Regions from separate parts of the Mesorhizobium sp. SEMIA396 genome, predicted to be linked through region 1. Evidence: predicted binding sites of a transcription regulator. Region 1 holds the regulator's gene; each other region holds the start of a gene.
What was found. Region 1 encodes LexA, which represses DNA repair genes until DNA is damaged. Its sites were predicted from a motif close to TGTTCNNNNTGTGTTCNG; they were not measured.
Positions count from the first base shown of each region.

Region 2: a site for LexA is predicted at 3,791-3,808, ahead of NP503_RS10815 (DNA recombination protein RmuC). Genes of this name have one in related genera too.
Region 3: a site for LexA is predicted at 1,779-1,796, ahead of dinB (DNA polymerase IV). Genes of this name have one in related genera too.
Region 4: a site for LexA is predicted at 2,847-2,864, ahead of NP503_RS05300 (PA0069 family radical SAM protein). Genes of this name have one in related genera too.

Region 1 covers NZ_JANIFC010000010.1:259,722-266,902, forward strand. Annotated here, with positions in the region: gene NP503_RS23890 (alpha/beta hydrolase) at 1-64, opposite strand, end outside; gene NP503_RS23895 (AMP-binding protein) at 375-2,000, shown strand; gene kynA (tryptophan 2,3-dioxygenase) at 1,997-2,833, shown strand; gene kynU (kynureninase) at 2,905-4,152, shown strand; gene lexA (transcriptional repressor LexA) at 4,561-5,301, shown strand; gene NP503_RS23915 (ComEC/Rec2 family competence protein) at 5,295-7,181, opposite strand, start outside.
Region 2 covers NZ_JANIFC010000003.1:274,675-281,855, forward strand. Annotated here, with positions in the region: gene NP503_RS10800 (transglutaminase family protein) at 98-907, shown strand; gene NP503_RS10805 (cation diffusion facilitator family transporter) at 1,035-2,000, shown strand; gene NP503_RS10810 (GFA family protein) at 2,062-2,466, shown strand; gene NP503_RS10815 (DNA recombination protein RmuC) at 2,487-3,758, opposite strand; gene def (peptide deformylase) at 3,862-4,392, shown strand; gene fmt (methionyl-tRNA formyltransferase) at 4,397-5,350, shown strand; gene NP503_RS10830 (GNAT family N-acetyltransferase) at 5,347-5,853, shown strand; gene truA (tRNA pseudouridine(38-40) synthase TruA) at 5,877-6,647, shown strand; gene NP503_RS10840 (transporter) at 6,614-7,181, opposite strand, start outside.
Region 3 covers NZ_JANIFC010000001.1:629,862-637,042, reverse strand. Annotated here, with positions in the region: gene NP503_RS03150 (2OG-Fe(II) oxygenase) at 1-566, shown strand, start outside; gene NP503_RS03145 (dihydrofolate reductase family protein) at 591-1,190, opposite strand; gene NP503_RS03140 (helix-turn-helix domain-containing protein) at 1,294-1,710, shown strand; gene dinB (DNA polymerase IV) at 1,828-3,075, shown strand; gene NP503_RS03130 (cupin domain-containing protein) at 3,094-4,122, opposite strand; gene NP503_RS03125 (FGGY-family carbohydrate kinase) at 4,256-5,857, opposite strand; gene NP503_RS03120 (SDR family oxidoreductase) at 6,018-6,746, opposite strand; gene NP503_RS03115 (sugar ABC transporter permease) at 6,769-7,181, opposite strand, start outside.
Region 4 covers NZ_JANIFC010000002.1:76,208-83,388, forward strand. Annotated here, with positions in the region: gene NP503_RS05285 (F0F1 ATP synthase subunit B) at 1-174, shown strand, start outside; gene NP503_RS05290 (F0F1 ATP synthase subunit B) at 185-676, shown strand; gene NP503_RS05295 (ribonuclease HII) at 768-1,466, opposite strand; gene NP503_RS05300 (PA0069 family radical SAM protein) at 1,618-2,772, opposite strand; gene NP503_RS05305 (glycosyltransferase) at 2,923-3,447, shown strand; gene NP503_RS05310 (hypothetical protein) at 3,589-4,563, shown strand; gene NP503_RS05315 (GFA family protein) at 4,571-4,993, opposite strand; gene moaB (molybdenum cofactor biosynthesis protein B) at 5,135-5,689, opposite strand; gene NP503_RS05325 (4-(cytidine 5'-diphospho)-2-C-methyl-D-erythritol kinase) at 5,676-6,575, opposite strand; gene NP503_RS05330 (membrane protein) at 6,602-6,787, opposite strand; gene NP503_RS05335 (S49 family peptidase) at 6,916-7,181, opposite strand, start outside.

The DNA of each region.
Region 1 (7,181 bases):
TGCCGGCGATATTCGCACCGTTGGCATAGGCATCATCCCAATCGACGATGTGACGTTCGAACATCTGCGCCCTTCCCCAAAAACGGCATCGCTGTTCCGCTAGCAATGGCCACCGCCACGCCATGCGTCAATGCTCTAGGGCAAAAACATTTTAGGCTTGAAACAAATTTCGACTGGTGCGATCCTGCCCGCACGAACAGCCGACAATGGGAGGTCTGCTGTGCTGCCCGAAGCCTGCAAATGGTCACCCCGTTCGGGTGGCGTCGAGCAAGGCGCGACTTGCGGCACGAAGCCTCCTCAAAAAAAGCAGGACCTTCAGATCACTGGTCAGGCGCCTCGCGCACTGGCCGTCCAGCAGACAGGAGAGCGGCGACATGCTTGGGCCTTCAGCGCATATCGACACGTTCACGCGCGATCACCTGCCGCCGCCGGAGCAATGGCCTGAAATCCTGCTCGACGGCTTCGACTATCCCGAACGCCTCAACGCCGGTGTCGAACTGACCGACAGGCTGGTCGAGAAAGGCCTGGGCGACCACACCGCGCTGATCGGCAATGGCCGCCGCCGCACCTACAAGGAACTGTCCGACTGGACGAACAGGCTGGCCCACGCGCTGGTCGAGAATTATGGGGTCGAGCCCGGCAACCGGGTGCTGATCCGTTCGGCCAACAACCCCGCCATGGTCGCCTGCTGGCTGGCCGCCACCAAGGTTGGCGCCGTGGTCGTCAACACCATGCCGATGCTGCGCGCCGGCGAACTCGCCAAGATCGTCGACAAAGCGGAAATCACCGTCGCGCTCTGCGACACCAGGCTGATGGACGAGATGACCGCCTGCGCCAAGGACAGCGCATTCCTCAAGCAGGTCATCGGTTTCGACGGCACCGCCAACCATGATGCTGAACTCGATCGTGCCGCTCTCGACAAGCCGGTGACGTTCACCGCAGTCGACACCGGCCGCGACGATGTTGCCCTGCTCGGCTTCACCTCGGGCACAACAGGCGTTCCGAAGGCGACGATGCATTTCCACCGCGACCTGCTGATCATCGCCGACGCCTACGCCCGCGAAATCCTGGAGGTGACGCCGGACGACATCTTCGTCGGCTCGCCGCCGCTGGCCTTCACCTTCGGCCTTGGCGGACTCGCCATCTTCCCGCTGCGCTTCGGTGCGGCGGCGACGCTGCTGGAGCAGGCGACGCCACCCAACATGATCCACATCATCGAGACCTACAAAGCGACGATCTCTTTCACCGCGCCGACTGCCTACCGCGCCATGCTGAAGGCCATGGATGAAGGAGCGGACCTGTCATCGCTGCGCGTCGCCGTTTCGGCCGGCGAAACCTTGCCTGCTCCCGTTTTCGAAGTGTGGACACAAAAGACCGGAAAGCCGATCCTCGACGGCATCGGAGCCACCGAGATGCTGCACATCTTCATCTCCAACCGTTTTGACGACATGAAGCCCGCGTCGACCGGAAAGCCGGTGGGCGGCTACGAGGCGCGCGTCGTCGATGACGAGATGCGCGAGGTGCCACGCGGCGCGACCGGCAGGCTTGCGGTGCGCGGACCGACCGGCTGCCGCTACATGGCCGATGACAGGCAGAAGGAATACGTGCGCGACGGCTGGAACCTCACCGGCGATACCTTCACGCAGGACGAGGACGGCTTCTTCCATTTCGCCGCACGCTCCGACGACATGATCGTCAGCGCCGGCTACAACATCGCCGGTCCCGAGGTCGAGGCGGCGCTGCTGGCGCACCCGGACGTCGCCGAATGCGCTGTCATTGGCGCCGAGGACGCCGAGCGCGGCCAGATCGTCGAGGCGCATGTCGTGCTAGCGCAGGGCGTCGCGCCCGACGCCCTCACCACCAAGCGCCTGCAGGACCATGTCAAGGCAATGATCGCGCCCTATAAATATCCGCGATCGGTAAAATTCATCGCCGCTCTGCCCAAGACCCAGACCGGCAAGATCCAGCGCTTCCGGCTGCGCACGGAGAAAATCGATTGAGCGAGCCATACGATCCGGCGTCCGAAGGCGCCCAGATGTCGTTCAAGGAGCGCATGTCCTACAGCGACTACCTGCACCTGGAGAAAGTGCTGGAGGCCCAGACGCCGCTGTCATCGGCGCATGACGAGATGCTGTTCATCATCCAGCATCAGACCTCCGAACTCTGGATGAAGCTCGCTCTACACGAGATTGGAGCCGCGATCCGTTCCATCCGCGCCGACCGGCTCGAGCCGAGCTTCAAGATGCTGTCGCGCGTTGCGCGGATCTTCGAGCAGCTGAACAATGCCTGGGATGTGCTGCGGACGATGACGCCGAGCGAATACACCGAGTTCCGCGACGCGCTCGGCCAGTCCTCGGGTTTCCAGTCCTGGCAGTATCGCGCCATCGAGTTCATGGCCGGCAACCGCAACCTGGCCATGCTCGGGCCGCACAAGCACCGGCCCGACCTGAGCGGAAAGCTGGAAGCGATCCTGACCGAACCATCGCTCTACGACGAAGCGCTGCTGCTGCTTGCGCGCAACGGATTCGACATCGGTGCCGATGCCAAGCGCACGGACTGGCGTGAGACGCGAACCGAGAATGAAGAGGTGCTGGTCGCCTGGCAAACCATTTACCGCGATCCGCAGCGCTACTGGATGTTCTACGAACTGGCAGAGAAGCTGGTCGACTTCGAGGATTATTTCCGCCGCTGGCGCTTCAACCACGTCACCACGGTTGAGCGCATCATCGGTCTGAAACGCGGCACCGGCGGCACGTCGGGTGCTTCGTATCTGAAGAAGATGCTCGAGGTGGTGCTGTTCCCGGAACTGTGGACGGTCCGCACCCGGCTCTGACATCGTCGAAATGAAAACAGCGACGCGCGGCGGCGGAACACCCTTCGCGAACAACCGGGGACTGACTGACCATGAGTGGATTTCCTGATCTCGCCGCAGTCGAAGCGATGGATGCCACAGATCCGCTGCGGGCCATGCGCGACCGTTTCATTCTGCCGGAGGGGGTGATCTATCTCGACGGCAATTCACTGGGGGCAGCGTCTCATGCCGTTTTCGGCGAGCTGCAGCAGGCGGCAACCCAGGAATGGGCCCAGGACCTCATCCGAGCCTGGAATACGGCCGGATGGTTCGAGATGCCGATCGAACTCGGCGATCAACTCGGACGCCTGATTGGAGCCGCGGCCGGCCAGACCGTCGTCTGCGACACGACGTCGACCAACATCTACAAGGTGCTGCATGCGGCGCTGGAGATTCGGCCGGGCCGGTCGGTCATCGTCGCCGAGGGTGACAGTTTCCCCACCGACCTGTACATCGCCGAAGGCGTGGCCTCGACACGGGACGGCGTCCTGCTGCGCCTCGCGGGCGTCGACGCGCCCACTATCGAAGAGCTGATCAACGAAAACGTCGCGGTGGTGCTGGTCAACCACGTCAACTACAAATCGGGTGAACTGCGCGACATGGCGGCGCTGACGCGCAAGGCTCATGCGGCCGGAGCGCTGATCGTCTGGGATCTATGCCACACCGCCGGCGCCCTGCCCGTCGAGCTCGATCACGCAAATGCCGATTTCGCCATCGGCTGCACTTACAAGTACCTCAACGGCGGTCCGGGCGCACCGGCCTTCATCTATGCCGCGCAGCGCCATCACGGCGATATCAGCCAGCCGCTCAGCGGCTGGTGGGGCCATGCGCGGCCCTTTGCCTTCGAACGGGGGTATGTTGCCGGCACCGGTATCCGCCGCTTTCTGTGCGGCACCCAGCCGGTCCTGTCGATGCGGGCGCTCAAAGGCGCGCTTGCCATCTGGAACGACGTCGACATGGCGGCATTGCGAAAAAAGAGCGTCGCGCTGACGGAACTGTTCATCCAGCTCGTCGAAGCAAAGTGCGGCGCCTATGGCCTCACGCTGGAGACCACCCGCGACGCGACCAGGCGCGGCAGCCAGGTGTCGTTCCTTCACGATCACGGCTATCAAATCATGCGGGCGCTGATCGAGCGCGGCGTCATCGGTGATTTTCGCGCGCCATCGACCATCCGTTTCGGCTTCACGCCCCTCTATATCGGCTACAAGGATGTGTGGCTGGCGGTTCAAGTGCTAGAAGACATTCTGCGCACGGGCGCATGGAAGGACCAGCGTTTCGCCGTCAAGGAAGCCGTTACCTGACGCAACGATCCCCGCGATTTGCCGTCGCCGCCCTCACTGCCCGGCAGATGACGGAGGGCTGATTCCAGCCACAAATGCCAACAGACGTTGGCGTTTTGGCTCCGTTTCGTTCACGGCAAACGAACGTCCCGAAGATTGATAGCGTCCCTTGTGGAGGTCGATCGGCAGATGATGCCAAGCCTTGGGTCGAGGATGAGCCACAGGTCATTAACCATAATGGTTTCAATGTGAGCAGGCGCATTGCCGTGGTTGGCGCCTGTCGATCGCGACCCGCTGGCAAGCCCAAATAATTTCAGCAGCCTTAACAAATTCATTAAACTTTAAACGGTTGCAGAACACAACTGGAACAGATAGTGTTTGTTCTGGGTTTGTTTTTCGATTCTGGTTTCAGGTAATCTGGGGGCCGCCATGCTGACACGCAAGCAACATGAACTGCTGATGTTCATCCATGAACGCCTGAAGGAGAGCGGCATTCCGCCATCCTTCGACGAGATGAAGGAGGCGCTCGACCTTGCCTCCAAATCCGGGATTCATCGGCTGATCACCGCACTTGAGGAGCGCGGCTTTATTCGCCGGTTGCCCAACCGGGCACGCGCGCTGGAAGTGCTGCGATTGCCGGACTCGATCGCGCCCGGCCTCAACGCGGCAAAGAAGTTTTCGCCAAGCGTCATCCAGGGCAGTCTCGGTCAGGGTGGTGCCCTTGGCCGGCAGATCAAGCCGGCGCCTTCGCGGATGCCCTCGCCCGGCAATGATGACGATGCGGTCTCCGCCGTGTCGATACCGGTCATGGGCCGTATCGCCGCCGGTGTGCCGATCGATGCCATCCAGCATCAGACGCATTCGATCTCGGTGCCGCCGGACATGATCATGGGCGGCGCCCACTATGCGCTGGAGGTTAAGGGCGACTCGATGATCGAGGCCGGTATCTTCGACGGCGACACCGTCATCATCCGTAATGCCGACACGGCGAACCCCGGCGAGATCATCGTGGCGCTGGTCGATGAAGAGGAAGCGACGCTGAAGCGGTTCCGCCGCAAGGGCGCTTCCATCGCTCTCGAAGCCGCCAATCCGGCCTATGAAACCCGTATTTTCGGCCCAGACAGGGTCAAGGTGCAAGGCAAGCTCGTCGGCCTCATCCGCCGCTACTGAGGCGGCTGCGGGTTGGCCGCTGGCTTCTCGGGTTTCTTGAAGGGTGCCAGCCCCCTCGCCTCACGAGAGTATTTGCGTTGCGTGTGCCAGGGCCGATATGGGCTGTTCACCGCGAAGCTGATTGTCGCCGGCGTGGTCGCCGATTGGCGATCGAAGAAGACCGCGGCACTGCCTTTGCGAGCCAGTTGCCGCTTGGTGATGACGAGAACCAGCGGATTGTGACAGGCGTCATAGGCGGTGGCGTCATTGATGACGATCAGCTCGGCGAAGCCACAGGCTTTCCAGGTGTCCTTGCGGTCCTCGACATAGGCAATGATCGCACCGGACATATGCCTGGCCACGCAAACGCCTGAGGAGCAATAGAACGGCGATCCCGGCGGTAGCTCAACGGCGTCCGCGACGTCGAATTGCCCATCGCTCTTGTCGAACACCTCTGGCACGACGATGGTTTCTGATGTCAGGGCGCGTTTCCAGTTGTCGACGGTGAATTCGTTCGGCCGTTCCCGGCTGACGGCAAGCTCGCCGCCACCGATCGGCAACGCCACCAGCCGGGCGTCTTCCGAGATCAGCACATCCGGCGTGCGCGTATCCGAGACGGTCAGCAAGCCTGCCAGCGCGAATGGCAGAGCAGCGAGCCGCAGCCAAGTTGTCGCCATCGTCGCGATGACCAGGGCAATTGTCACCAGCAGGACAGATTGCTGCGAAATCAGCCCAACCCCATCGACAGGCGAACGTTCGGAGATCCAACCCGATATGGCGATCATCACCGTCAGGCCCTTGCCCATCAGGTAGAGGGCCGGCCAATCCAATCCGAAAGGCATCAGCAGCGCGCTTGCGACAGCCAGGAACATGACGACGGTGACGATCGGCATAACCGCCAGATTGGCGAACAGGCTGAGCGGCGACACACGCTGAAAATGCCAGATGGCAAACAGCGTCGTGGCGCTGCCGGCGATGATGGAGGTCATGGCAAGGCCGGTTGCCGCGAGCACGAACTTTCGCGTCAGGAAACCGGGCATGGATCGCTTTGGGGGCGGCGGTCTTGCTTTTCCCGCGCGGTGATCGGCCCAGCCGGCATAGGCGCCGACCAGAGCCGCGGTCGCGGCGAACGACATCTGAAAACTCGGGCCGACCACCTCATGCGGCGACACCACGATGACGGCGATCGCCGAGATCGCCAGATTGCGCATGGTGAGTGCTGCTCGATCGAACAGCACGGCAATCAGCATCACCGCCAGCATGATGAAGCTGCGCTCGGCGGCAACGACGACTCCAGAGATGATGAGATAGGCCGCGATCGAGAACAGTGCGGCGAAGGCGGCATACTTCTTGACCGGGCGACGCGCGGAAAAGTCGGGAAACAAGGCGAAGGCGCCGCGCAGCAAGCCCATGATGGTGCCTGCGACCAGCGCCATGTGCAGTCCCGAAATCGAGATGATGTGGTAGATGCCGGTACGTCGCATCGCCTCATTGATGTCATCGGGAATGCCGGCGCGCACGCCGACGATCAGCGCCGCGGCGATCTCGCCTTCGGCGCCGCCGACGCTCGCCCTGATATGGTCGGCGATGGCCTCGCGGGCATTTTCCACGCTAGAGGAAATTCGGGCCGGCAGCGGCATGTCGCCACCGTCGCTGACGACAAGCTTGGGGTTGCCGAGAAAGAACCCGCTGCCGCCGATGCCGGCAAAATAGCTGTCGAAGGAGAAATCATAGCTGTCCGGCCGCACCGGCCCAGTCGGCGGCAAAAGCTTGGCATATCCAGTGATGAGGGAGCCTGCGGTCACGTCAGCCGGGATCTTGCGTGCCGAAAGCCGCACCCGTTCCGGCGCATAGCGCAGTTTCGGTCTTGCGGTCGACGTCACGTCGATGGTCAGCCGGAT
Region 2 (7,181 bases), on a different contig from region 1:
CTCGTAAACCATGACGGTCCGTGCGATGGTCATTTTCGCACTGCAGCATCGACCCGAGCTTCGCCGGGTGATCGTCAGGCAGGCCGTCAGGACGACAATGCGAATCCACATCGGCTGCGAGATGAGCTTCGACTTTCCGCAGGAAACGCCGCTCATCGCGATGCTGAATGTGCATTATTCGCGTGCCTCCGATCTCGAGCGGCCGGATTTCCTGATTTCCAACCCGCCGGTGCCGATCGAAAGCTATCGCGACAGTTTCGGCAATTGGTGCAACCGGTTCGTCGCGCCGCCCGGGCGTTTCACCTTCGGCACCGACGCGGTGATCCGCGATCCCGGCACTTTCGAGATGGGCGATCTGATGGCCTGGCAGCACGAGGTTCGCGACCTGCCGGCGGACACGCTGCTGTTCCTGCTGCCCAGCCGTTTTTGCGAAAGCGACCTTCTGGCTGATGAAGCGTGGCGGCTGTTCGGCAACACGCCGCTGGGCATTCCGCGCGTGCAGGCGGTCTGCGACTTCGTCCACAACCACATCGTCTTCAACTACGGCAATGCTCGGCCGACACGCACCGCCGCGGAAGCGTATCGCGAACAGAGCGGCGTGTGCCGAGACTACGCGCATCTCGCCGTCACCTTCTGCCGGGCGCTCAACATCCCAACGCGCTACTGCACCGGCTACATCAGCGACATCGGTATGCCGAAACCATGGGCGAGCATGGATTTCTGCGCCTGGATGGAAGTCTATCTCGGCGGCCGCTGGCATGTCTTCGACCCGCGCAACAATGCACCGCGCATCGGCCGCATCCTGATCGCCTCCGGCCGCGACGCCGCCGACGTGCCGCTGACCCATATATTCGGCCCGGGAACGCTTGCCGGCTTCAAGGTGTGGACCAGCGAGATCGTCGAGTAGTCGCCGTTTTCCATAGGCCGATCTCTCATGACCGCTGGCTTGGACGACCCGACATTCGCGCGGTGTGATGCCTGTGGAGCTTTAGCGGCCTGGCCGCTAGACTGCGCCTTGAATGGGAACAAATGCCATGGCCGGGCACGGCGGCTCAAAAAAGGTGATCTACGCGGCGCTCGCCGGCAATTTCGCCATCGCGCTGACCAAGTTCGCCGCCGCCGCCTTCACCGGCAGTTCGGCGATGCTGTCGGAGGGCGTGCATTCGCTGGTCGATACCGGCAATGGCGGCCTGCTGCTCTACGGCATGCACCGCGCCGCCCGCCCGGCCGACCGGACTCATCCGCTCGGTCACGGCCGCGAACTCTACTTCTGGAGCTTCATCGTCGCGCTCCTCGTCTTCGCGCTGGGCGCCGGCGTGTCGTTCTACGAAGGCGTGATCCATATGATGGCGCCGGAGCCGGTCGCCAACGCCGAGGTGACCTACATCGTGCTTGGCCTTTCCTTCCTGTTCGAAGGCAGTTCGTGGTGGGTGGCGCTGAAGGAGTTCCGCCAGCAGAAGGGCAAGCAGGGCTGGCTGCGGGCGGTGCAGTCGAGCAAGGATCCGAGCGTCTACACCGTACTGTTCGAGGACAGTGCAGCACTTCTCGGCCTGATCGTCGCGTTCGTCGGCATCCTGGCGGCGGAAGTTCTGGAGATGCCGGAACTCGACGGCGCCGCCTCTATCGGCATTGGGCTGATCCTGGGGGCGACAGCGATCTTCCTGGCCCGCGAAAGCAAGGGCCTGCTGATCGGTGAGCCGGCATCGCCCGAAGTGCAAATGAAGGTGCTGGCGATCGCCCAGCAGGATCCGGCGGTGCAGCGGGCGAACGGCGTCCTGACCGTCCATATGGGGCCGGCAGAGATCGTCGCCGGCCTGAGCATCGAGTTCGAGGACCATTTGACGGCGCCCGAGATCGAAGCTTGCGTCGAGCGCCTGGAGGCGCAGCTGAAGAAGGAAATGCCGGAGATCACGCGGCTGTTCGTCAAGCCACAGACGACAGGCACCTGGGAGAAGCGGCGCAAGCTGATCGACACCGCATCCGATCCGGCTCTGGACTAGCGCCGCGCCATTGCCTGGCTGCCTTGACCCGCTAGATTACCGGGATTCAGGAGGAACAAAGATGAAGATCGACGGCGGCTGCCACTGCGGCGCGATAACCTATGAGGCGGAGGTAGACCCGGAAAAGACCACGATCTGCCACTGCACGGATTGCCAGCAACTGACCGGCACGGCTTTTCGCCTGACGGTTCCGGCGCCGGAAAGCAACTACCGCATCACCAAGGGCACGCCGAAAATCTACATCAAGATCGTGGCGAGCGGCGCCAAGCGCACCCAGGCCTTTTGCGCTGACTGCGGCTCGCATCTTTACGCCACGTCTGTCGGCGATGGCCCCAAGGTCTATGGGATTCGCGTGGGGACCGCGCGGCAGCGCCAGGATTTGATTCCAACACAGCAGAAATGGCACCGCTCGGCGCTGCACTGGCTGCCTGAATTTCAGGGCATGACCACGTTGGAGGAGCAGTAGCGCCGGTCCGGCACCGCGCCTCAATCGTCGCCTTCAACGACCCTCAGCCTGAGCTGCCCGGTTTTCGAATCGGCAACGCGCGCGCCAGTATCGACCTTCGCGGCGGGAGCCCGTGACGCTGCGTCCGCGGCGGCATCGCCGTCGGGCTGCGCGCCGAATTCCAGTGCCTCGATCTTCTGGCCGCGCTTGGTGACCTTCGACGTCGAAACCAGGATGTCGTCGATGTCCTTGGCCGACTGACCGAAATGCACCTGCAGCTTGCGCACCCGCTCGTCGACGCGCGCGACATCCTCCATCAGCCGGATGACTTCGCCCTGAATCAGGTGCGCCTGTTCGCGCATGCGGGCATCCTTGAGGATCGCCTGGATGACCTGGATCGACAGCATCAGCAATGACGGCGAGACGATGACGATTCGGGCGCGGTGCGCCTTGTGGACGATCGCCTCGAAATTCTCGTGGATCTCGGCGAACACTGATTCCGACGGCACGAACATGAAGGCGGTGTCCTGCGTCTCGCCCTGGATCAGGTATTTTTCCGAGATATCGCGGACATGGATCTCGATGTCGCGGCGGAAGGCCTGCGAGGCGGCCTTCTGCAGGTCGGCGCCATCGGCGGCGCGGATGGCATTCCAGGCCTCGAGCGGAAACTTGGCGTCGATGGCCAGCGACGGCGCGCCGTTCGGCATCTTCACCAGGCAGTCAGGACGGCTGCCGTTCGACAGCGTCGCCTGGAATTCATAGGCGCCGTGCGGCAGGCCGTCGGCGACGATCGCCTCCATGCGAGACTGGCCGAAAGCACCGCGCGTCTGCTTATTGGAGAGGATCGCCTGCAGCTGCACGACCTGGCCGGCGAGCGACTGGATGTTGCCCTGCGCGACATCGATGATGGCCAGCCGCTCCTGCAATTTGGCCAGGCTCTCATGCGTGGATTTGGTCTGCTCGGTCATGGTCTGGCCGAGCCGGCCGGTCATGGCGTCGAGGCGCTGGCCGATCGACTGCGTCAGCTCCGCCTGCCGTGCGCCGAACACTTCGGCGATGGCGCCCATACGACCCTGCATTTCGGCCTGGCTTTGCAGAATGCCGGCCATCCGCACTTCCGCATCGCGGGCATGATCGGCGGCTTCCGCAGCCGCGACGGCGCGCGCCTTCGCCGACCGCCACAGCGCAATGACCAGCGCCACGAACAGGGCCAGAAACAGCAAAGCGCCGAAGGCCAGCGCATGGCCGAGCGTGACGGTTGTGGCGCCAAGCCGGGCGACAGGTTCGGAAAGGATGGTGCTCAAATCATTCATGTGGACAGCATAAACGATTCGCGCTGCCGGCACAGATCAAAACGTGAACGAGCCTCCAGCCTACCGGTTGACGCTTTTCTCTGGAGGTCTTAGGTGGAACGCCATGTCGATCAAGCCGCTCATCATCCTTCCCGACCCCATCCTGCGCCAGGTTTCCAAGCCGGTGGAGCGTGTCGACGCACCTTTGCGCAAATTAGCCGACGACATGCTGGCGACCATGTATGACGCGCCGGGCATCGGATTGGCGGCAATCCAGATCGGCGAGCCGCTGCGCTTGCTGGTGATCGATCTGGCCAAGGAAGACGAGACGCCGGCGCCGCATGTCTTCATCAACCCGGAAATCCTGGAGAGCGCCGACGCGCGCTCGGTCTATGAGGAAGGCTGCCTGTCGATCCCGGATTATTACGCCGAGGTCGAACGCCCGGCCTCCGTGCGGGTCAAATATGTCGACCGCGACGGCAAATTGCAGGATATGGAGGCCGAGGGCCTGATGGCCACCTGCCTGCAGCATGAGATCGACCACCTCAATGGCGTCCTGTTCATCGACCACATCTCGAAGCTGAAGCGCGACATGGTGGTGAAGAAATTCAAGAAGCTTGCCAGGGACAAGGCGCCGGGCAAGCTGGCGGGATAGGGCCATGCCCCTTCGCGTCATCTTCATGGGTACGCCGGAGTTTTCGGTGCCGACTTTGCGCGCGATCGCCGAGGCTGGCCATGAGATATCAGCCGTCTATACCCAGCCGCCGCGCGCCGCAGGGCGGCGCGGGCTGGAGTTGACGCCATCGCCGGTGCAGCGCGAGGCGGAGCGGCTGGGCATTGAAGTCCGGGCGCCGGTTTCGCTCAAGGGCGAGGCCGAGCAGGCCGCTTTCCGTGCCTTGCAGGCCGATGTCGCCGTGGTCGTCGCCTATGGCTTGCTGCTGCCGAAGGCGGTTCTCGAGGCGACCCGGCTCGGCTGCATCAACGGCCATGCGTCGCTTCTGCCGCGCTGGCGCGGTGCCGCGCCGATCCAGCGCGCCATCATGGCCGGCGACCTGGAAAGCGGCATGATGGTGATGCGCATGGAAGAGGGGCTGGACACCGGCCCGGTCGGGCTGGTTGAAAAATGCGCCATCGAACCCGATATGACAGCCGGCGATCTGCATGATCGGTTGATGAGTGTCGGTGCTGCCTTGATGGTGGAAGCGCTGGCGCGACTGGAAAGGAATACCCTGACATTCACCACACAAGCTGTGGATGGGGTGACCTACGCCAAGAAAATCGATAAATCCGAGACTCGCGTGGACTGGACTCGCTCAGCAAGTGAGGTCCACAATCATATTCGCGGCCTGTCACCCTTTCCCGGCGCGTGGTCGGAGATAGGAATTGGCGGCCGCCAGGAGCGGCTGAAACTGCTTCGCTCGACGCTGTCGCAAGGCCTGTCGCTTTGGGAAGAGTTGGGCGAGTCGGGAGGAATTCTCGATGACCGGCTGACGGTCGCCTGCGGGGCAGGCGCGATCAGGCTGGTCGAAGTTCAACGCGCGGGCGGAAAGCCCGCTGCCGCGTCGGAGTTCCTGCGCGGGGCCAAGATCGAAAAAGGACTGAAATTCTCATGAGCATGATGTCGATACGCGCGGCAACGCCGCGGGATCGCGAGGCCATCCGCCTCGTCGAGGAACACGCTTTCGGCCAGCAGGCGGAGGCCGGTCTGGTCGACGCGCTGGTGACCGGCGGCGACGCTGTTGCCGAACTGGTGGCGGAAGAGGACGGCCAGGTGGTCGGCCACATCCTGTTTTCGCGGCTGTTCGTCCAGAATGGCGGCAAGACTTTCGCGGCCGTGGCGCTGGCACCGCTGGCGGTGGAGCCCTCGTTCCATGGCAGCGGCATCGGCGGCGCGCTGATCCGCGAGGCGCATATCCGCCTCAGGGATGCCGGCGAAACGCTGGCCGTGGTGCTCGGCGACCCCATCTATTACGGGCGTTTCGGATATAGCCACACGCGTGCCGAGAACTTCGAGAGCGAATACCAGGGCGAAGCGCTGCAGGCGCTGGCCTGGGGCGACGCGCCTGAGGCCGGCACACTGGTCTACGCCTCCGCCTTCACCGCTCTCGCCGCGTAGGCGAGAGCGTATAGCCGCCCGGCATGCCGCGTTTTCGCCTCGACATCGAATATGATGGCAGTCTGTTTGCCGGCTGGCAGCACCAGGCGGATCAGCCTTCGGTGCAACAGGCGATCGAGCGGGCGATCGAAAAATTCTGCGGCGAAGCGATCCGGCTGCGCGCCGCCGGCCGCACCGATGCCGGCGTCCATGCGACCGCGCAGGTGGCGCATGCCGACCTCGCCAAGGCGTGGCCGGGCGACAAGGTGCGCGATGCAGTCAACGCCCATCTGCAGGCGGCCGGGGCGCGCATCGCCATCCTGAAAGCGACGGTCGTCTCCGACAGCTTCGACGCCCGCTTCTCGGCCATCGGCCGCCACTATCTCTACCGCATCCTGAACCGCCGTGCCCCGGCCGCGCTCGACAAGGGCAAGGTCTGGTGGGTGCCGAAGCGGCTCGACGCCGGCGCCATGCACGAAGCGGCGAAAGTCCTGCTGGGACGGCATGATTTCACCACCTTCCGCTCGACCCAGTGCCAGGCCAACAGCCCGATCAGGACGCTGGAACGGCTCGATGTGAGCCGACAGGGCGACATGATCGAGGTCAGGGCTTCGGCGCGCTCGTTCCTGCACAATCAGGTACGTTCGATGGTCGGCTCGCTCAAGCGCGTCGGCGACGGCGGCTGGACTGCGGCCGACCTGAAAACGGCGCTCGAGGCGCACGACCGCGCCGCCTGCGGACAGGTGGCGCCACCCGACGGGCTGTTTCTCACCGGTGTCGATTATCCAGTCGAGACGAGCCCGGACAGGCTCTGAACTCCGGCATCGTCCGGCACGGTGATGCCGAGCAGCGTCTGCAGGCCGAACAGCACCAGCAGCGAGGCGATGAACATGCCGACGAAAACGGCGGTGCCGACCGATGCGCCCCTGCCGATCGTGGCGTTGGTCATGCGCCAGGTCAGCACCATCGACAGGGCAAACAGGAACAGCGACACAAGACTCGCAGCCTGGCTTGCGGACGACAGGAAAAGCCGGATCAGCGCCGAGGGCAGCATCAGCCAGGCGGTGATGGCCGAAGCCCAGTTGCTGGCGACGACGTAGTGGACGAAGCGGCCGCCTATGCCGGCGCGCGGCGCGATCAGGGCGAGCGCAATCAGCGGCAGCACCCAGGAGCCGATGTCGACCGTCGCCAGGCGCACCAGCATGCTGAAGCGGCCCGCGAAGGCGTCGGGATCGCCGAGTTCGTTGGCGATGCCGACCCAGCCGACGATCAGCGCCGGTGCAGCAACGACAATGGCGAAGAAGGAATTCCAGAAGCCGTCGGCCGACAGGTCGAGCAGGCGCAGGCCG
Region 3 (7,181 bases), on a different contig from region 1:
ATTTCCGCAGCCACATCCATATGGCCAGGCACGGCTTCGGCAAGGGCGAGTACCGCTATTTCCGCTATCCCTTGCCCGACCTCCTGGGTGGCCTGCGCAGCGCGCTCTATCCCAGGCTGGCCGAGGTCGCCAATCGGTGGAACGAGCGCATGGGGCAGGCCATGCGCTATCCCACGACGCATGCCGCGTTTCTCGAGCAGTGCCATGCCGCCGGCCAGACACGGCCGACGCCGCTGCTGCTGCAATATGTGCCTGGCGACTTCAACTGCCTGCACCAGGATCTCTATGGCGATCTCGCCTTTCCGCTGCAGGTGGCGATCCTGCTCTCCGAACCGGGCCGGGATTTCACAGGCGGCGAGTTCGCGCTGACCGAGCAGCGCCCGCGCATGCAGAGCCGAGTCGAAGTGGTGCCGCTGCGGCAGGGCGACGCCGTTGTGTTCGCCGTCCACAACCGGCCGGTGCAGGGCACCAAAGGCAACTACCGCGTCAATCTGCGCCACGGCGTCAGCCGGCTGCGCTCAGGCATGCGCCACACGGTAGGGATTATTTTCCACGATGCGAAGTGAGCAGGGAGAAGATGGAGGTTCCCCTCACCCCGCCGGTGCATAACGGCTGACCACCATGCCGCAGGCATAGGCCTTCGAGCCGAGCAGCCGCAGGTTCCTAAAACCGCCCTGATCAAAAACCCGGCGGCCCGCCCCCAGCACCGCCGGGTTGACGAACAGCTGGAACTCGTCGACCAGCCCGGCCGCGATCAGCGCTGACGCGAAACCGGCGCCGCCGAACACGGCAATGTCGCCACCCTCGCCCGTCTTCAGCGCGTTGACCTCGCGCGGCAGGTCGCCGCTGGCCACACTGGTGCGCTCCCAAGCCGGCTCCCAGGCCGATTGCTTGAGCTTGTTGCTGAGCACCACCTTGCGGGCGTCGACGATGCGCTGCGCAAAGGCGTAGAACGGATCGTGCGGAAACTTCTTCGCCGCAGTGCCCCAATGGGTGAGGTAGCCCTCCTGTGCCATTTTGCGGCTGAGCAGGATGGTATCGACGCCTGCGAAGACAGCGTTGAAGTCCTGCTTCAGCGCATCGTCCCAGGCGCTCTCGTCACCCCACTCCCAGAGCTGCCAGGAATGGTCCTCGGTGGCGCCGACAAAGCCGTCGACCGATATCTGCATCTGCAGGACCAGCTTTTTCACCGTCATTCTCCTCACGGCCATCGCAAAATAGTTTACATTTGGAACCGTTGACGCAAGGCCAAAACGATGTCAATAGTAAAGTGATTTAAAAATGGAACCATAGATGTCGACGCGCGAAAAATCCGACTGCCCGATCAACCTGTCGCTCGAACTGATCGGCGACCGTTGGACGCTGCTCATCATCCGCGACATGGCTTTCGCCGGCAAAAGGCACTTTCGCGAATTCCTGCAATCCGACGAAGGCATCTCCTCGCGCACGCTGGCCGAGCGACTGCAGACGCTTCAGGAGGAAGGCATCCTCACCAGAAGCGACGACCCGACGCATGGCTTGAGAACGGTCTACCGGCTGACCGAGGCAGGTATCGACCTCTTGCCGGTGCTGGCGACGCTCGGCGCCTGGGGCAGCAAGCACCGCAAGGCCGACGATAGGCTGGCGCGGATTGCCGAAGAACTGGCGGCGGGTGGCGAGGCGGAACTGGAACGGATGAAGGCGGCGCTGCGGGCGGAGCATATTGTCTAGGTGATTGCGCTCGAACTGGCTTGGCTGTTGCTGCACAAATCGCCCCTCGCTTGACAACGACCCGTGCTTGTTCTTTATTTGTTCCAATTCTATCAGCAACTGTGATGTGCGGTCGGGATGGAAACGACAGCCACCATCCTGCATGCCGATCTCGACGCTTTCTACGCCTCGGTCGAGCAGTTGCTCGATCCGTCGCTGCGCGGCAAGCCGATCGCGGTGGGCGGCGGCGTCGTGCTCGCCGCTTCCTATGAGGCCCGCGCCTTCGGCGTGCGCGGCGGCATGCCGGGGCGCAAGGCGCGTGAGCTGTGCCCGCAGCTGATCTTCGTCGGCGGCAATTTCAGCCACTACCAGCGGCTGGGCGACGCGGCGATCAAGGTGCTCGACGATTTTACCCCGGTGGTCGAGCGCATCTCCATCGACGAGGCGTTTGCCGACGTCGCCGGCTGCACGCATCTGTTCGGCTCGCCGCAGGAGATCGCAACGACCATCCGCCGCCGCGTGCGGGCCGAACTCGGCCTGCCGATCTCGATCGGCGTGGCGCGCACCAAGCATCTGGCCAAGATCGCCTCCCAGGTGGCAAAACCCGACGGGCTGGTGGTGGTCGACCCCGGCAGCGAGCTCGCTTTCCTGCACGACCTGCCGGTCGGGCTGATGTGGGGCGTCGGCCCGGCGATCAGGGCGAGGCTGGCGGAAATCGGCGTCGAGACCATCGGCCAGCTGGCCAGGACGCACAGCGGCGCGCTAACGCGGCTGCTCGGTCCCGCCGCCGGCGAAAAGCTCGCCGCCTTGTCATGGAACCGCGACCCGCGAAAGCTCGAAACGCATAGCCGCGCGCATTCGGCCGGCGCCCAATCGGCGCTGGGCCAAAAACCCGCCGTAGCGCGGATCATCGTGCCCACTCTGCTGCATCTGGCCGACCGTGTCGCCAGCCGGCTGCGCGCCAAGGCGCGGCCCGGCCGCACGGTGACGGTACGCGTGCGCTTTGCCGATCTCAGCGCCGTCACGCGCTCGATCACGCTTGACCAGCCGATCTCGGCGACCGCGATGCTGGCCGAGATCGCCGGCGATCTGGTGCGCGGCGTCCTCGCCGACAACCCCCACGAAAGAACGATCTCGCTGCTGGCGATCTCGGTGTCGCATCTTGAGGAAAGCTTCGAGCTGCAGCTCGAACTGCCGCTCGGCCTCGCCGACGAGAAACGCCGGCCCGGCACCCGAAAAGGCCTGGCACGCTTCGACGCCGACCGCGCCATCGACAAGATCCGCGAACGCTTCGGCAAACAGGCGGTCGGCTACGGCACGGTGGCACTGGAGGCCGCGCGCTCGGTTCCCGACGAATTCAGGGAGCTGGCGGAGAAGGAACTGTGAACCCGGGACCGCCGGGCGCTATTCCGTCTCCTCGCCGTCCCAGTACCGCCTCACCGCTCCCATGTCGAAAATGCCGTCGCGCCGGCGCAAGGCGTCGACCGCCATCTTGTTGGAATCGGGATAGACGCAGACCTCGTTGGGATTTTTCTCGCCGATCATCAGATAGCGGCACGGTTCCGTACCGCTGTTGAGGAAGGAATGCCCGACCGCCAGGCCGGCGGGAAAGCAGACATAATCGCCGGCCTTCATCTCGTGACGCTCCTCGCCAAGCAGCAGCGTCACCTGCCCTTCCAGAATCAGCGCGTGCTCCTCTTCGAGCATGTGGTAGTGCCTGGGCGCCAGGCGCATGCCGGGGGCCGGCGCCTCGATCAGCATGCCGACATGATAGTCTGGTAGTCCCAAAGCCGCATAGGTCAGATGCCTGGACCGGCCGCCGAACCGCGGGCCTTCGCCCTCGACCTTCCATTCGACGGCATCGCTGGCGACAGGCGGGATCGGCACGGCTGGGGGTTTGGTGATACCGGACATCACACCCGACGGCAGCGGATCGCCGGCGGCAAGGCCGGTGTTCTCGCCGTCCCAGTAGGTTCGAGTTGCAGCGAGATCGAAGAGCGCACGGCTACCCAGCGCGCGCACCAGCACCTTGTTGGAGGCGGTGTAGACGACCACGTCATTCGGGTTGCGCTCGCCGACGATGACATAGCGGCACGGCGCGTCGCCGGTGTTGATGAGGCAATGCCCCGCCGCAGCACCAGCCGGAAAGCAGATGTAGTCGCCGGCCTTCATGGCGTAGGCGGCGTCGCCGACATAAGCGGTCAGCGCCCCTTCGAGGATGAAGACATGCTCTTCCTCGAAAATGTGGTAGTGCGCCGGTGAGGTCTGCTTGCCCGGCGGCAGTTCCTCGATCGCCACGCCGACATGGTAATTCTCGCCTAGGGCGGCCAGCGACAGATGCCGGTAGCGCACGGCAAAGCGCGGCACATCGGACCATTCCGTCCATGGCACGCTGTCCGATGCGAATGGCACTGGCGATTTGTCGTCTGCCATCAGGCCTCCTGCTCCTGCCGCCTACCTCGTCGCGACGGAACAAAGCTGCCAGCTTCCGGCATCATCGCCAAGCGGTGTTCGCCACACTCCTGACAGAGCCGGGCAGGAGTCGCTGGCCTTTCGAAACAGTTTCTCAGCCCCTGATCGCCTTGCCCGCCTGCTGCAGCAGCTCGAACGCCGCGAAGCGTTTTGCATGCCAGCCGCCCAGCGTAGCGTCGGGATGATAGACCTCGCCGAGTTCCGACATGCCGGCCATCGCCCCCGTCAGATCCCTGTAGGCACCGGCGGCGACCGCGCCCAGCATAGCCGAGCCGAGCAGCACCGGTTCCGGCGAGGTCGACGCCACCACCACCATGCCTGTGGTATCGGCAAGCAGCTGGCGCACCAGCGGGCTTTGGCCGGCGCCGCCGCTGACCACGATGGTGTCGACGGCAATGCCCTTGTCATGCTCGGCCCGCACGATCTGGCGCGCGCCATAGCCCAGCCCGCAGACCCCGGCGACATAGAGCCCGACCAGGCTGTCGAGGCTGGTGTCGAGATCGAGCCCGGCGATCAGCGCGCGCGCGTCCGGGTCGGCGAAAGGTGCGCGGTTGCCGAGAAACTCCGGCACCACATGGATGCCGCCGACCAGCGCCGGCGTTGCCGCGGCCCCATTGCGGCTTTGCGCCTGCAACGACAGCCAGGCGCTGAGGCTGAGCCCCTCGGCTTGCGCCTTGGCGGTCGCTTCGGCAGCCGCGGGATGCATGCGCACCAGATGGTCGATAGCAGCACCGGCTGCCGACTGGCCGCCCTCGTTCAGCCACAGGCCCGGCACCATGGCCGAGAAATACGGACCCCAGACGCCGTCGACGAAGGCCGGCGCCGCGGTCGACGACATGGTGCAGGCCGAGGTGCCGAAAACATAGGCCATGCGCGACAGAACGCTGCCGAACGCGCCGCGCGCACCGACCGTACCGACGCCACCGGCATGCGCATCGATCAGACCGGCCGCTACCGCGGTGCCGGGGACGAGGCCAAGGTCCGCAGCCGCCTGCGCGGTCAACCCGCCGCCAAGTGCGCCACCCGCCGGCACGATCTGCGTGCCGATGCGCGCGAACCCCTCGTCGGCCAGGCTCCCTAGTCCGATGGTGCGGAAATAGGCCTCGTCCCAGCGGCTTTCATGCGCCAGATAGGTCCATTTGCAAGTCACCGTGCAGACCGAGCGGGCAAGGCTGCCGGTCGCCCGCCAGGTGAGGAAATCGGGGAGGTCCATGAACTGCCAGGCGGCGTTGAACGTGTCGGGCAGGTTTTCGGCCAGCCAAAGGAGTTTCGGCGTTTCCATCTCCGGCGAGATGACGCCGCCGACATAGTTCAGCACCGCCTCGCCGCTACGGTTGATGCGGCGCGTCTGCTCGACCGCGCGATGATCCATCCAGACGATGATGTTGCGTTCCGAATTGCCGGATCTGCTCACCGGCAGCGGCACGCCGCCCTCGCCCAGCACCACCAGCGAACAAGTGGCGTCGAACCCGATGCCGGCGATCGCCTCGGGTGCCACGCCCGATTGAGCGACCGCTTCCCGCGTGGCCGCGCACACCGCCCGCCAGATGTCGTTGCTCGACTGCTCGACAATGTCGCCGGCCTCGCGCCAGGCCTCGATATCGCGCTTGGCAGAGGCGAGCATGTTTCCAGTGTGGTCGAACACCCCGGCCCGCGCGCTGCCGGTGCCGACGTCGATGCCGAGGAAATTAGGCATGGGGGAAACCTTCGGTTCAGGGCAGTAGGCAGTAGGCAGTAGGCAGTAGGAGATTAGCGAGTTGGGATAGGGAGCAAGAAGCGTTTTCGACAGCAAGGTCGTGCCTTTATCTTCCCCCTACTGCCTACTGCCTACTGCCTATTCCCTATTCCTCACCCACTCACAAATCATTGCTCTGCGGCAAAATCACCAGATCGCGGATCGTCACGTTGCGCGGGCGGGTCAGCATGAACATCACCGCTTCGGCCACCTCGCGCGGCTGCATCAGGCCGCCGGCGGCGAGTTCTTCCTCGAGCTTGGCCTTCGGCCAGTCGTCGACCAGCGCCGTCACCACCGGGCCGGGCGCCACCGCACCGACGCGCAGGCCGTGCTTGGCGACCTGCCGGCGCACCGTGTGGACGAAGGCCTGCACGGCGTGCTTGGAGGCCGTGTAGATCGGCTCCCAGACCACAGGAACCAGTCCGGCAATCGAACTGGTGACGATGACGTCGCCCGTCTTGCGCTCGATCATGTGCGGCAGCACCGCCTGGATCGAACGGAAGCAGGCATTGATGTTGAGGTTGAGCATCCGGTCCCAGGCGTCGGGATCGCCGGTCGCCACCTCGCCGCCGACATAGGCGCCGGCATTGGCATGGAAGATGTCGAGTTGGCCGACCTTCTCCAGAATCTGCGGCATCATGGTGGCGACGCTGGCCGGCTGCATCAGGTCGATGACCAGCGGGATCGCCTTGGGGCCGAGTTCGGCGCACAGTTTGTTCAGCGTCGCCTCGGCGCGGTCGACCAGCACCACGGTGGCGCCGGCCGCCAGCATATGCCTGGCGCATTCGAGGCCGATGCCTGATGCCGCGCCGGTGACGGCGGCAACTTTTCCGGACAGTTCTTCGCTCATGTCTTGCTTCCTGTTGATGGGTTCAGGCCCGGCCATGGGAGACACGCGAGCGGCGTGCCAGCGAGTCGACGATGACCGCGATGGCAAGCACGGCGCCGGTGATCATGTACCGAAGCGACGAGGACAGATCGAGCAGCGTCAGGCCGCTGGCGATCGACTGGATGACGATGATGCCGAGCAGCGCCGAATACGCACTGCCGCGACCGCCGAACAGGCTGGTGCCGCCGATGACGGCTGCCGCGATGGCGTTGAGGTTGACGTCGCCGGTGCCGGCCTGCTGGCTGGCCGAGGCCAGGCGGGCCGCCGACAGCACGCCGCCGAAAGCGGCCAGCATCGAGCACAGCACGAAGGCGCTCGAATAGATCAGCCGCACATTGATGCCGGCGCGCCTTGCCGCCTCGCGGTTACCGCCGACCGCCGACATCGAGCGGCCCC
Region 4 (7,181 bases), on a different contig from region 1:
CTCGACGCCAAGCTTGGCGAAGCCGAGGCCCGCATCTCTTCCATCAAGGCCAATGCCATGAAGGAAGTCGGCAGCATCGCCGAGGACACCGCTTCGGCGATTGTCGAAGCCCTGGTTGGCGGCAAGGCCAGCAAGGCAGAGATCGCGGCCGCGGTCAAATCCGTGGCCCGGTGAGGAGCGCATCATGGACGCCACATCTCTCGCGACGCTCTGGGCCACGGTTGCCCTGGTCATCTTCCTGGGCATTGCCGTCTACATCAAGGTGCCTCGCCTGATCGCCAAGGCGCTCGACGCCCGCGCCGAAAGGATCAGCAACGAACTCGACGAAGCGCGCCGGCTGCGCGAGGAAGCCCAGCAACTGCTTGGCCAGTATCAGCGCAAGCGCAAGGAAGCCGAGCAGGAGGCCGCCGACATCGTCGCCGCCGCCAAGCGCGAAGCCGACTTGCTTGCCGCCGAAGCGCACAAGAAGACCGAGGACTATGTTGTCAGGCGCACCGCGCTTGCCGAGCAGAAGATCGGCCAGGCCGAGCGTGACGCCATCAGCGAAGTCCGCGCCAGCGCCGTCGACATCGCCGTAGAGGCAGCGCGCGCGCTGCTTGCCGGCAAGATCGACGCCAAGGCCGGTGCCGATCTGTTCAAGGCATCGCTTGCGGACGTGAAGTCGAAGCTGAACTAGAGGGTCCCGCTAGCCAATCATCGAAAGCCGCCCGGGCAACCTGGCGGCTTTTTGTTGTGGGCGGGGATAATCTCCCCCTCGAGGGGGGAGATCAGCTATCCATTCCGACGAAGCTCTCTTCCTCGACCACTTCAGCGCCACCCAGCCTGAACGGCGAAAACGATACGCGATGCAGCCGCGCCACCGGGCCATGCGCCTCGATTGCCGTGCGATGGCGAAGCGTGGCGTAGCCCATATGGACTTCGAAGCCGTAACGGTCGTGATGGTTGCCGCAGCCGCACATCATGCGATCACGCATCACCTTGGCGACGATCGAGGCGGCGGCGATCGACTGCGAACGCTGGTCGCCCTTGATCAGCGCGCGCCCTTCACAAGGCAGGCCAGGCGGCACGTCGCGTCCATCGGCAAGGGCGAGCTTCGGTCTGACCGACAGCCCTACCAGGGCGCGGCGCATGGCTTCCAGGCTTGCCTTGAGGATGTTGCTGCCGTCGATACCCTCGGCACTGATGGAGGCCATTGAGACCGCCTGCGCAGAGCCGAGAATTCGCAGGAACAAGGCTTCACGCTGCAGATGGCTGAGGCGCTTGGAATCGTCGAGGCCGTCGGGAATGTTGGCGGGATCGAGCACCACGGCCGCGGCGACTACCGGCCCGGCCAGGGGGCCACGGCCGGCCTCGTCCATCCCGGCAACCGGCCACAGGCCCTCCGCCATCGCCTTCGTCTCGAAGGAGAAGTCGGGCTTCTCGATGATCTCAAAGAGAGGCGGAGAATCAGAACGCGCGCGAGCCATGTTGCGGCGAGGTTCGCATCGGCTCTGATTCTCCGCAAGTCCCTCCGGGTCGGGTGGGGCGCCGGACCGGGAGGGCACCGTCTGCAGGCCGGGGCAGGCCGGACGGGATTCTGGTGCCGCGACGGATCAAACCACCGCGACGAATTGTCTCTTAAAGCAGCGTCAACTGCACCTGGTCTTTCCCGGCGGCAACGAACTGGTCGGTCCGCAGCGTGCGCCGTTCGGCATTGAGGCCGAGCCGCTTGGCTGTGATCTCGAAGCGCCGGCCGATCTGCCAGGCATAGGGACCGGCGCCCTTCATGCGTTTGCCCCATTCCGAATCGTAGTCCTTGCCGTCACGCATCGACCGGACCAGCGACATCACATGGCGGTAGCGGTCGGGATAATGACGCAGCAGCCAATCCTTGAAGATCGGGCTGACCTCCAGCGGCAGCCGCAGGATCACGTAGCCCGCTTCGCGCGCGCCCGCCGCACATGCGGAATCGAGGATGCGTTCCATCTCCGGATCGGTCAGGCCCGGAATGATCGGCGCCACCATGACCGACGCCGGAATGCCGGCATCCGAAAGCTGCCGGATCGCTTCCAGCCGCTTGGTCGGCGTCGACGCGCGCGGCTCCATGGTGCGCGCCAGCATGCGGTCGAGCGTCGTCACCGACAGCGCTACCTTGGCGAGCCCGCGTTCGGCCATGCGCGACAGGATATCGATATCGCGCGTCACCAGAGCGGACTTTGTCACGATGCCGACCGGATGGCCGCGCGCTTCCAGCACTTCGAGGATTTCGCGCATGATCCGGTATTGCTTCTCGATCGGCTGGTAGGGGTCGGTGTTGGTGCCGATGGCGATGGTGCGCGGCTGATAGCTGTCCTTCGAAAGCTCCTTGTCGAGCAAGCGCGCCGCATCAGGCTTGGCGAACAGCTTGGATTCGAAATCCAGACCCGGCGACAGGCCCATGAACGCGTGCGTCGGGCGGGCAAAGCAATAGACGCAGCCATGCTCGCAGCCGCGATAGGGGTTGATGGAACGGTCGAAGGAAATGTCGGGCGATTCGTTGCGGGTGATGATGGTGCGCGGCTTCTCTACCTGCACTTCGGTCTTGAAAGGCGGCAGTTCTTCCAGCGAATTCCAGCCATCGTCGAACACGTGCCGGCTGACTGGCTCGAACCGGCCGGACGGATTGATGCCAGCCGACCTGCCGCGGTTGCGGTCCGGGCGGACACGCATGCCGCTCTGCTCGACCATCGCGTTGGCCATCTCGGCTCTTCCTGCTCCGAAAGCTGCAATGTCGGCGCGCACGATCTGTTCCATTTTCGCCCGCTCCCAGGGACTGTCCGTGTTGTGTCGAATCGCTCTGTTCATGAAATTATTCCTATTTTACTGGTGGGAACAAAGCAAGAACTTTCTATGGTGCGATGCAAAAACTGGCGCTGTCCGGCGCTTTCCGCTATTCGGCTAAGGATGCTCAGTGTTCTCATCGAAACCCGCAATGACGAGGAGGGCCTCGCCCGCACGCTCGCCTCGCTGATTGGCGGAGCGGTCGAGGGCGTGGTGCGTGAAGTCATCGTCTGCGACACAGGCTCCACCGACCAGACGCATCGTGTGGCCGAGCATGCCGGCTGTCAGTACGTGACGGGCGGTGTCGCTGCCGGCATCCGCCAGGCCAAGGGGGATTGGTTGCTGCTCCTGGAGCCGGGCGCGCGGCTGGTGGAGGGCTGGATCGATGAAGTTGTCGCCCACACGGCCAGGCAGACCATGGCGGCACGGTTTTCGCGCACGCGAGCCAGTCGCACGCCATTCCTGGCCCGGGTCTTTTCGGGAAACCGCGCCTTGGCCGACGGCTTGCTGATCAGCAAGCGTCAGGCAGCTGCCGCGGCAAAGAGCGCCGGCAGTGCCGGGACCATCGCCCGCGGCCTCGCGACGAAGCGGCTCGACGCGGAGATCTGGATGGCGCCGGCCAAGCAGGAGCGCCGCTCGTCGACGTGATTTTTGCAGTTGCTCAGGTCATTGTGCATTGCACAAAATCTGACGCGGGGTTAGCTTCCGTTCAAGCGGGAATTGGGTTTGGACATGCCGAGAGGCGAGCACCGATGCGGCATCGGTGGTGCTCTCATAGCCGAGGACCCAATGAAGCTTTCAACCCCCGACACATCCGGCGCGGCCAGTCTCGAGGCCATTGCGCGCAACGGCAGCCTGCTGCGGCGCATCGCCGTACGTATTCCAACCTATCTGACGGACCTGCGGGAGAACCCTGCCTGGCTGCCGATGTTCGTGTTGGCGCGCACAATGCCCGGACGCCGCATGCATTGGCTGGGCGCAAAACGCGCCCGCCCGGTCGCCAATGCCGGGGATACGATGTTTGCCGGTGTCGAACGGGGAGCGGTCGTCGATGCGTTGCGCTCCGACGGGCTGTTCTCAGGCCTGGTCCTGCCGCCTGATATCCATGAAGAGATCGCCGACTTCGCCGGGCGCACGCCTTGCTTCGGCAATTTCGACCGCCGTCTCGAATTCATGCCGGGGGAACATGCCGAGGCCGAGAAACGCCTTGGCCGCTCGCTGCTCAGCGGGCATTTTTTCGAGCGCATCCTCGACTGCCCGGCGGCGCTTGCCATCCAGCGCGATCCGCTGCTTCTGGATATTGCCGCGCACTATCTCGGCGGCCAGGCAAAACTGATCACGACGCGCGTCTGGTGGAGTTTTCCAACCGGTGCGGCTTCGGACGCCGACAAGAACCTCGCCTCGCTCGGCAAGTATCATTTCGACCTCGATGATTGGCGCATGCTGAAATTCTTCTTCTACCTCAAGCCGGTCGACGCCGACACCGGTCCGCATGTCTATGTCAGGGGCAGCCACAAGCGCCGCAGCCTCAAGCACCAGCTTACCCTTCTGGTCGGTCATCCCGCGCAGCAGGTTCTGGATGTCTATGGCGAGCAGAGCCCGGTGACGCTGACCGGCGAGGCTGGTCTCGGCTTCGTCGAGGACCCCTTTGGCTTTCATATGGGCACCGTGCCGGCACGCACGCCGCGACTGATGATGGAAGTCGGCTTCGGCGTATCGCCGCCGTCGCGCCGACGGTTTCATGGCGAGCCGGTTATCCGCTGAGAGCTGCCTATCCGAAGCTCATCTCGACAGGTGTCCAGTGTGTGCGGCGTCTGGCTTGGCGCTGCGCCCTGTTTTCCGTATCGAAGTCAACGCGGACCGGCTCCTGGTTGAACCGTTCGCGGTCGTCCAGGGCGTTGATGATGACGATCGCCCTTGCATCGTCATCTCTGGCGATTGCGGCGACGTAGACACCGCACCGCCGGCAGATCAGATAGTCGGCCGTCCTCAGCCCGAACTGATATCTCCGCAATTGCGTCTCGTCCTTGACCGAGATGACCAGTCTGCCATTCGGATCGGCAACGGCGCGCGAACCATGTCTGACACAGAACGAGCATTGGCAAGCGCGAACTTCGGTTTGCGGTGGCTCGAGCTCGGTTGAAAATTCAAGGCGTATATTGCCGCAATGGCACCCACCGGTGTGCACGGTCATCGTAGCTGCCTTGTCGTGAACGGCGATGATCGCCTTCAGACAAGGTACTTTTCCGAGGTCCGGTTTGGAATGGGGTTTCAAAGGCGCCGGTGCTGTTTTGCCTGGCGAACGCGGCGTGGAACCGGCGCTTTGCCTCGGCTTTTACGGAGCCGATTTGCCGCGCCGCAAATGCTCGTCCAGGCGCGGCATGATCTCGACGAAGTTGCATGGCGTGTGCCGGTAGTCGAGCTGCGCTTTCAGGATGCCGTCCCACGCGTCCTTGCAGGCGCCGGGTGAGCCCGGCAGCACGAAGACGAAGGTGGCGTTGACGACGCCGCCGGTCGCCCGGCTCTGGATCGTCGAGGTGCCGATCTTGTCGTAGGAAATGCGGTGGAACACTTCCGAAAAGCCATCCATGCGCTTTTCGAAGATCGGCTCCAGCGCGTCCGGCGTCACGTCACGGCCTGTGAAGCCGGTACCGCCGGTGGTGATGACGACATCGATATTCTTGTCCTGTGACCACGCCAGAACCGTGTCGCGGATTTTCTCGCGGTCGTCGGTGACGATATCGCGGGCCGCCAGCAGATGGCCGGCCTCGGTGATGCGGTCGGCCAGCGTCTGGCCGGATTTGTCGTCGGCGAGGCTGCGCGTGTCCGAAACGGTCAGCACCGCGATGCGCACGGGAATGAAGGAGCGGCTCTCGTCAATTCTGGCCATCTGCGCCCTCCGATGCGATGGTGCGCGTCGCCGCGACGAACCAGTCGGGCTGGCGGCCGCGGATCTCGGCAGCGGCACGCTTGGCGACATTGCCGGTCTCGAACAGGCCGAAGCAGGTGGCGCCGGACCCGGACATCCGTGAAAAACCCGATCCGGCCTTGTTCAGCCAGGAAAGCGCCCTGCCGATGGCGGGCTGCATCGCTAGCGCCGCGGGCTCGAGATCGTTGCGAGTAATCTCCAGCCAGTTGCGCAGGCTGTGAAAATCGATGCCGCGCGGCAGGGGCGGCAAGGCCTCATTGTCGCGCCGCGAAAGCGCTGCAAAGACATCCGCCGTCGACACCGGGGTGCCTGGATTGACCAGCACCAGGCCAAGCGCCGAAAAATCCGGCACCATCGACAGTTCATCCCCGATGCCGCGCGCTACCAGCGGCTTTGCCGCCAGGCACATCGGCACATCGGCGCCAAGCGAAAGGCCGATCCGCGCCAGCTCTGCGCCGTCGATGTCCAGCGCCCATGTCTCCACCAGCCCGCGCAGCACGGTCGCCGCGTCGCTCGAACCGCCGCCGACGCCGGAGGCAACCGGCAGGTTCTTTTCGAGCCGGATGGCAACCGGCGGTGTTCTCTCGTGCCCGGCTGTCTGCCGCAGGGCATCGCGCGCCCTAAGCACAAGATTGCTTGCGTCGACTGGAACGGCCGGTGCGTAGCGGCCGGACACGGCAAACTCATCGCTGTCGGCGGGCGCGATTTCGACCCTGTCGCCAAAACGCGTGAACACCGCTAGGCTTTCTATCAGATGATAGCCGTCAGGGCGCCTGCCGGTGACATGCAGCGCAAGATTGATTTTGGCGTACGCAGGCCAAGTGCGCACACCGAAAGCGGTGTCCACTGCGTTTGATGTAAGCGAAATGATGGTCAGTCCTTGGCCAGTCGGTATTCGCCGGTCTTCGGATCCTTGACCAGCGTTCCGATCGCGCCGTTGGCCGTCTGCTTTTCTGTGCGCCGCACCTTGGCGGTCACGCGCTCGGCTTCCCTAATGAAGGTGCGGTAGCCGAAATAAGCGGCAACGCCAACGACGGCGAAGAAAATGATCTGCGGCATGCCAAAACTCCTCCCACGCTGGGCCGGCGAAGGCGGCCGGTCGGGTCGGTTGATGCATGTCGACCCGGTTTTGGGGACACGACATGCATGAAACTCAAGCTCTCATGCTAGACGGTTTTGCCGGGTTTTCAAAGCCCGAAGCGAGACCACAATGCGCGCTCTTCCGCCGCATCGATCACGCCGCTGGCGGCAGCGGCTACGATATCGGGCGCTGAAAAGCCCTTGCTTGAGCCGAACAGGCCGAAGCGGCTAAGAAAACCGCGCGGTGTCGTGATCAGCCTGAGCTGGGTTTTCGCCCCGAAACGGGTCTTGAGCACAGTGCGCATGTCGCCGAGCGCATCGACCAGACCGAGTTCGAGGCCCTTGATGCCGGTCCAGAACAGGCCGGTGAACA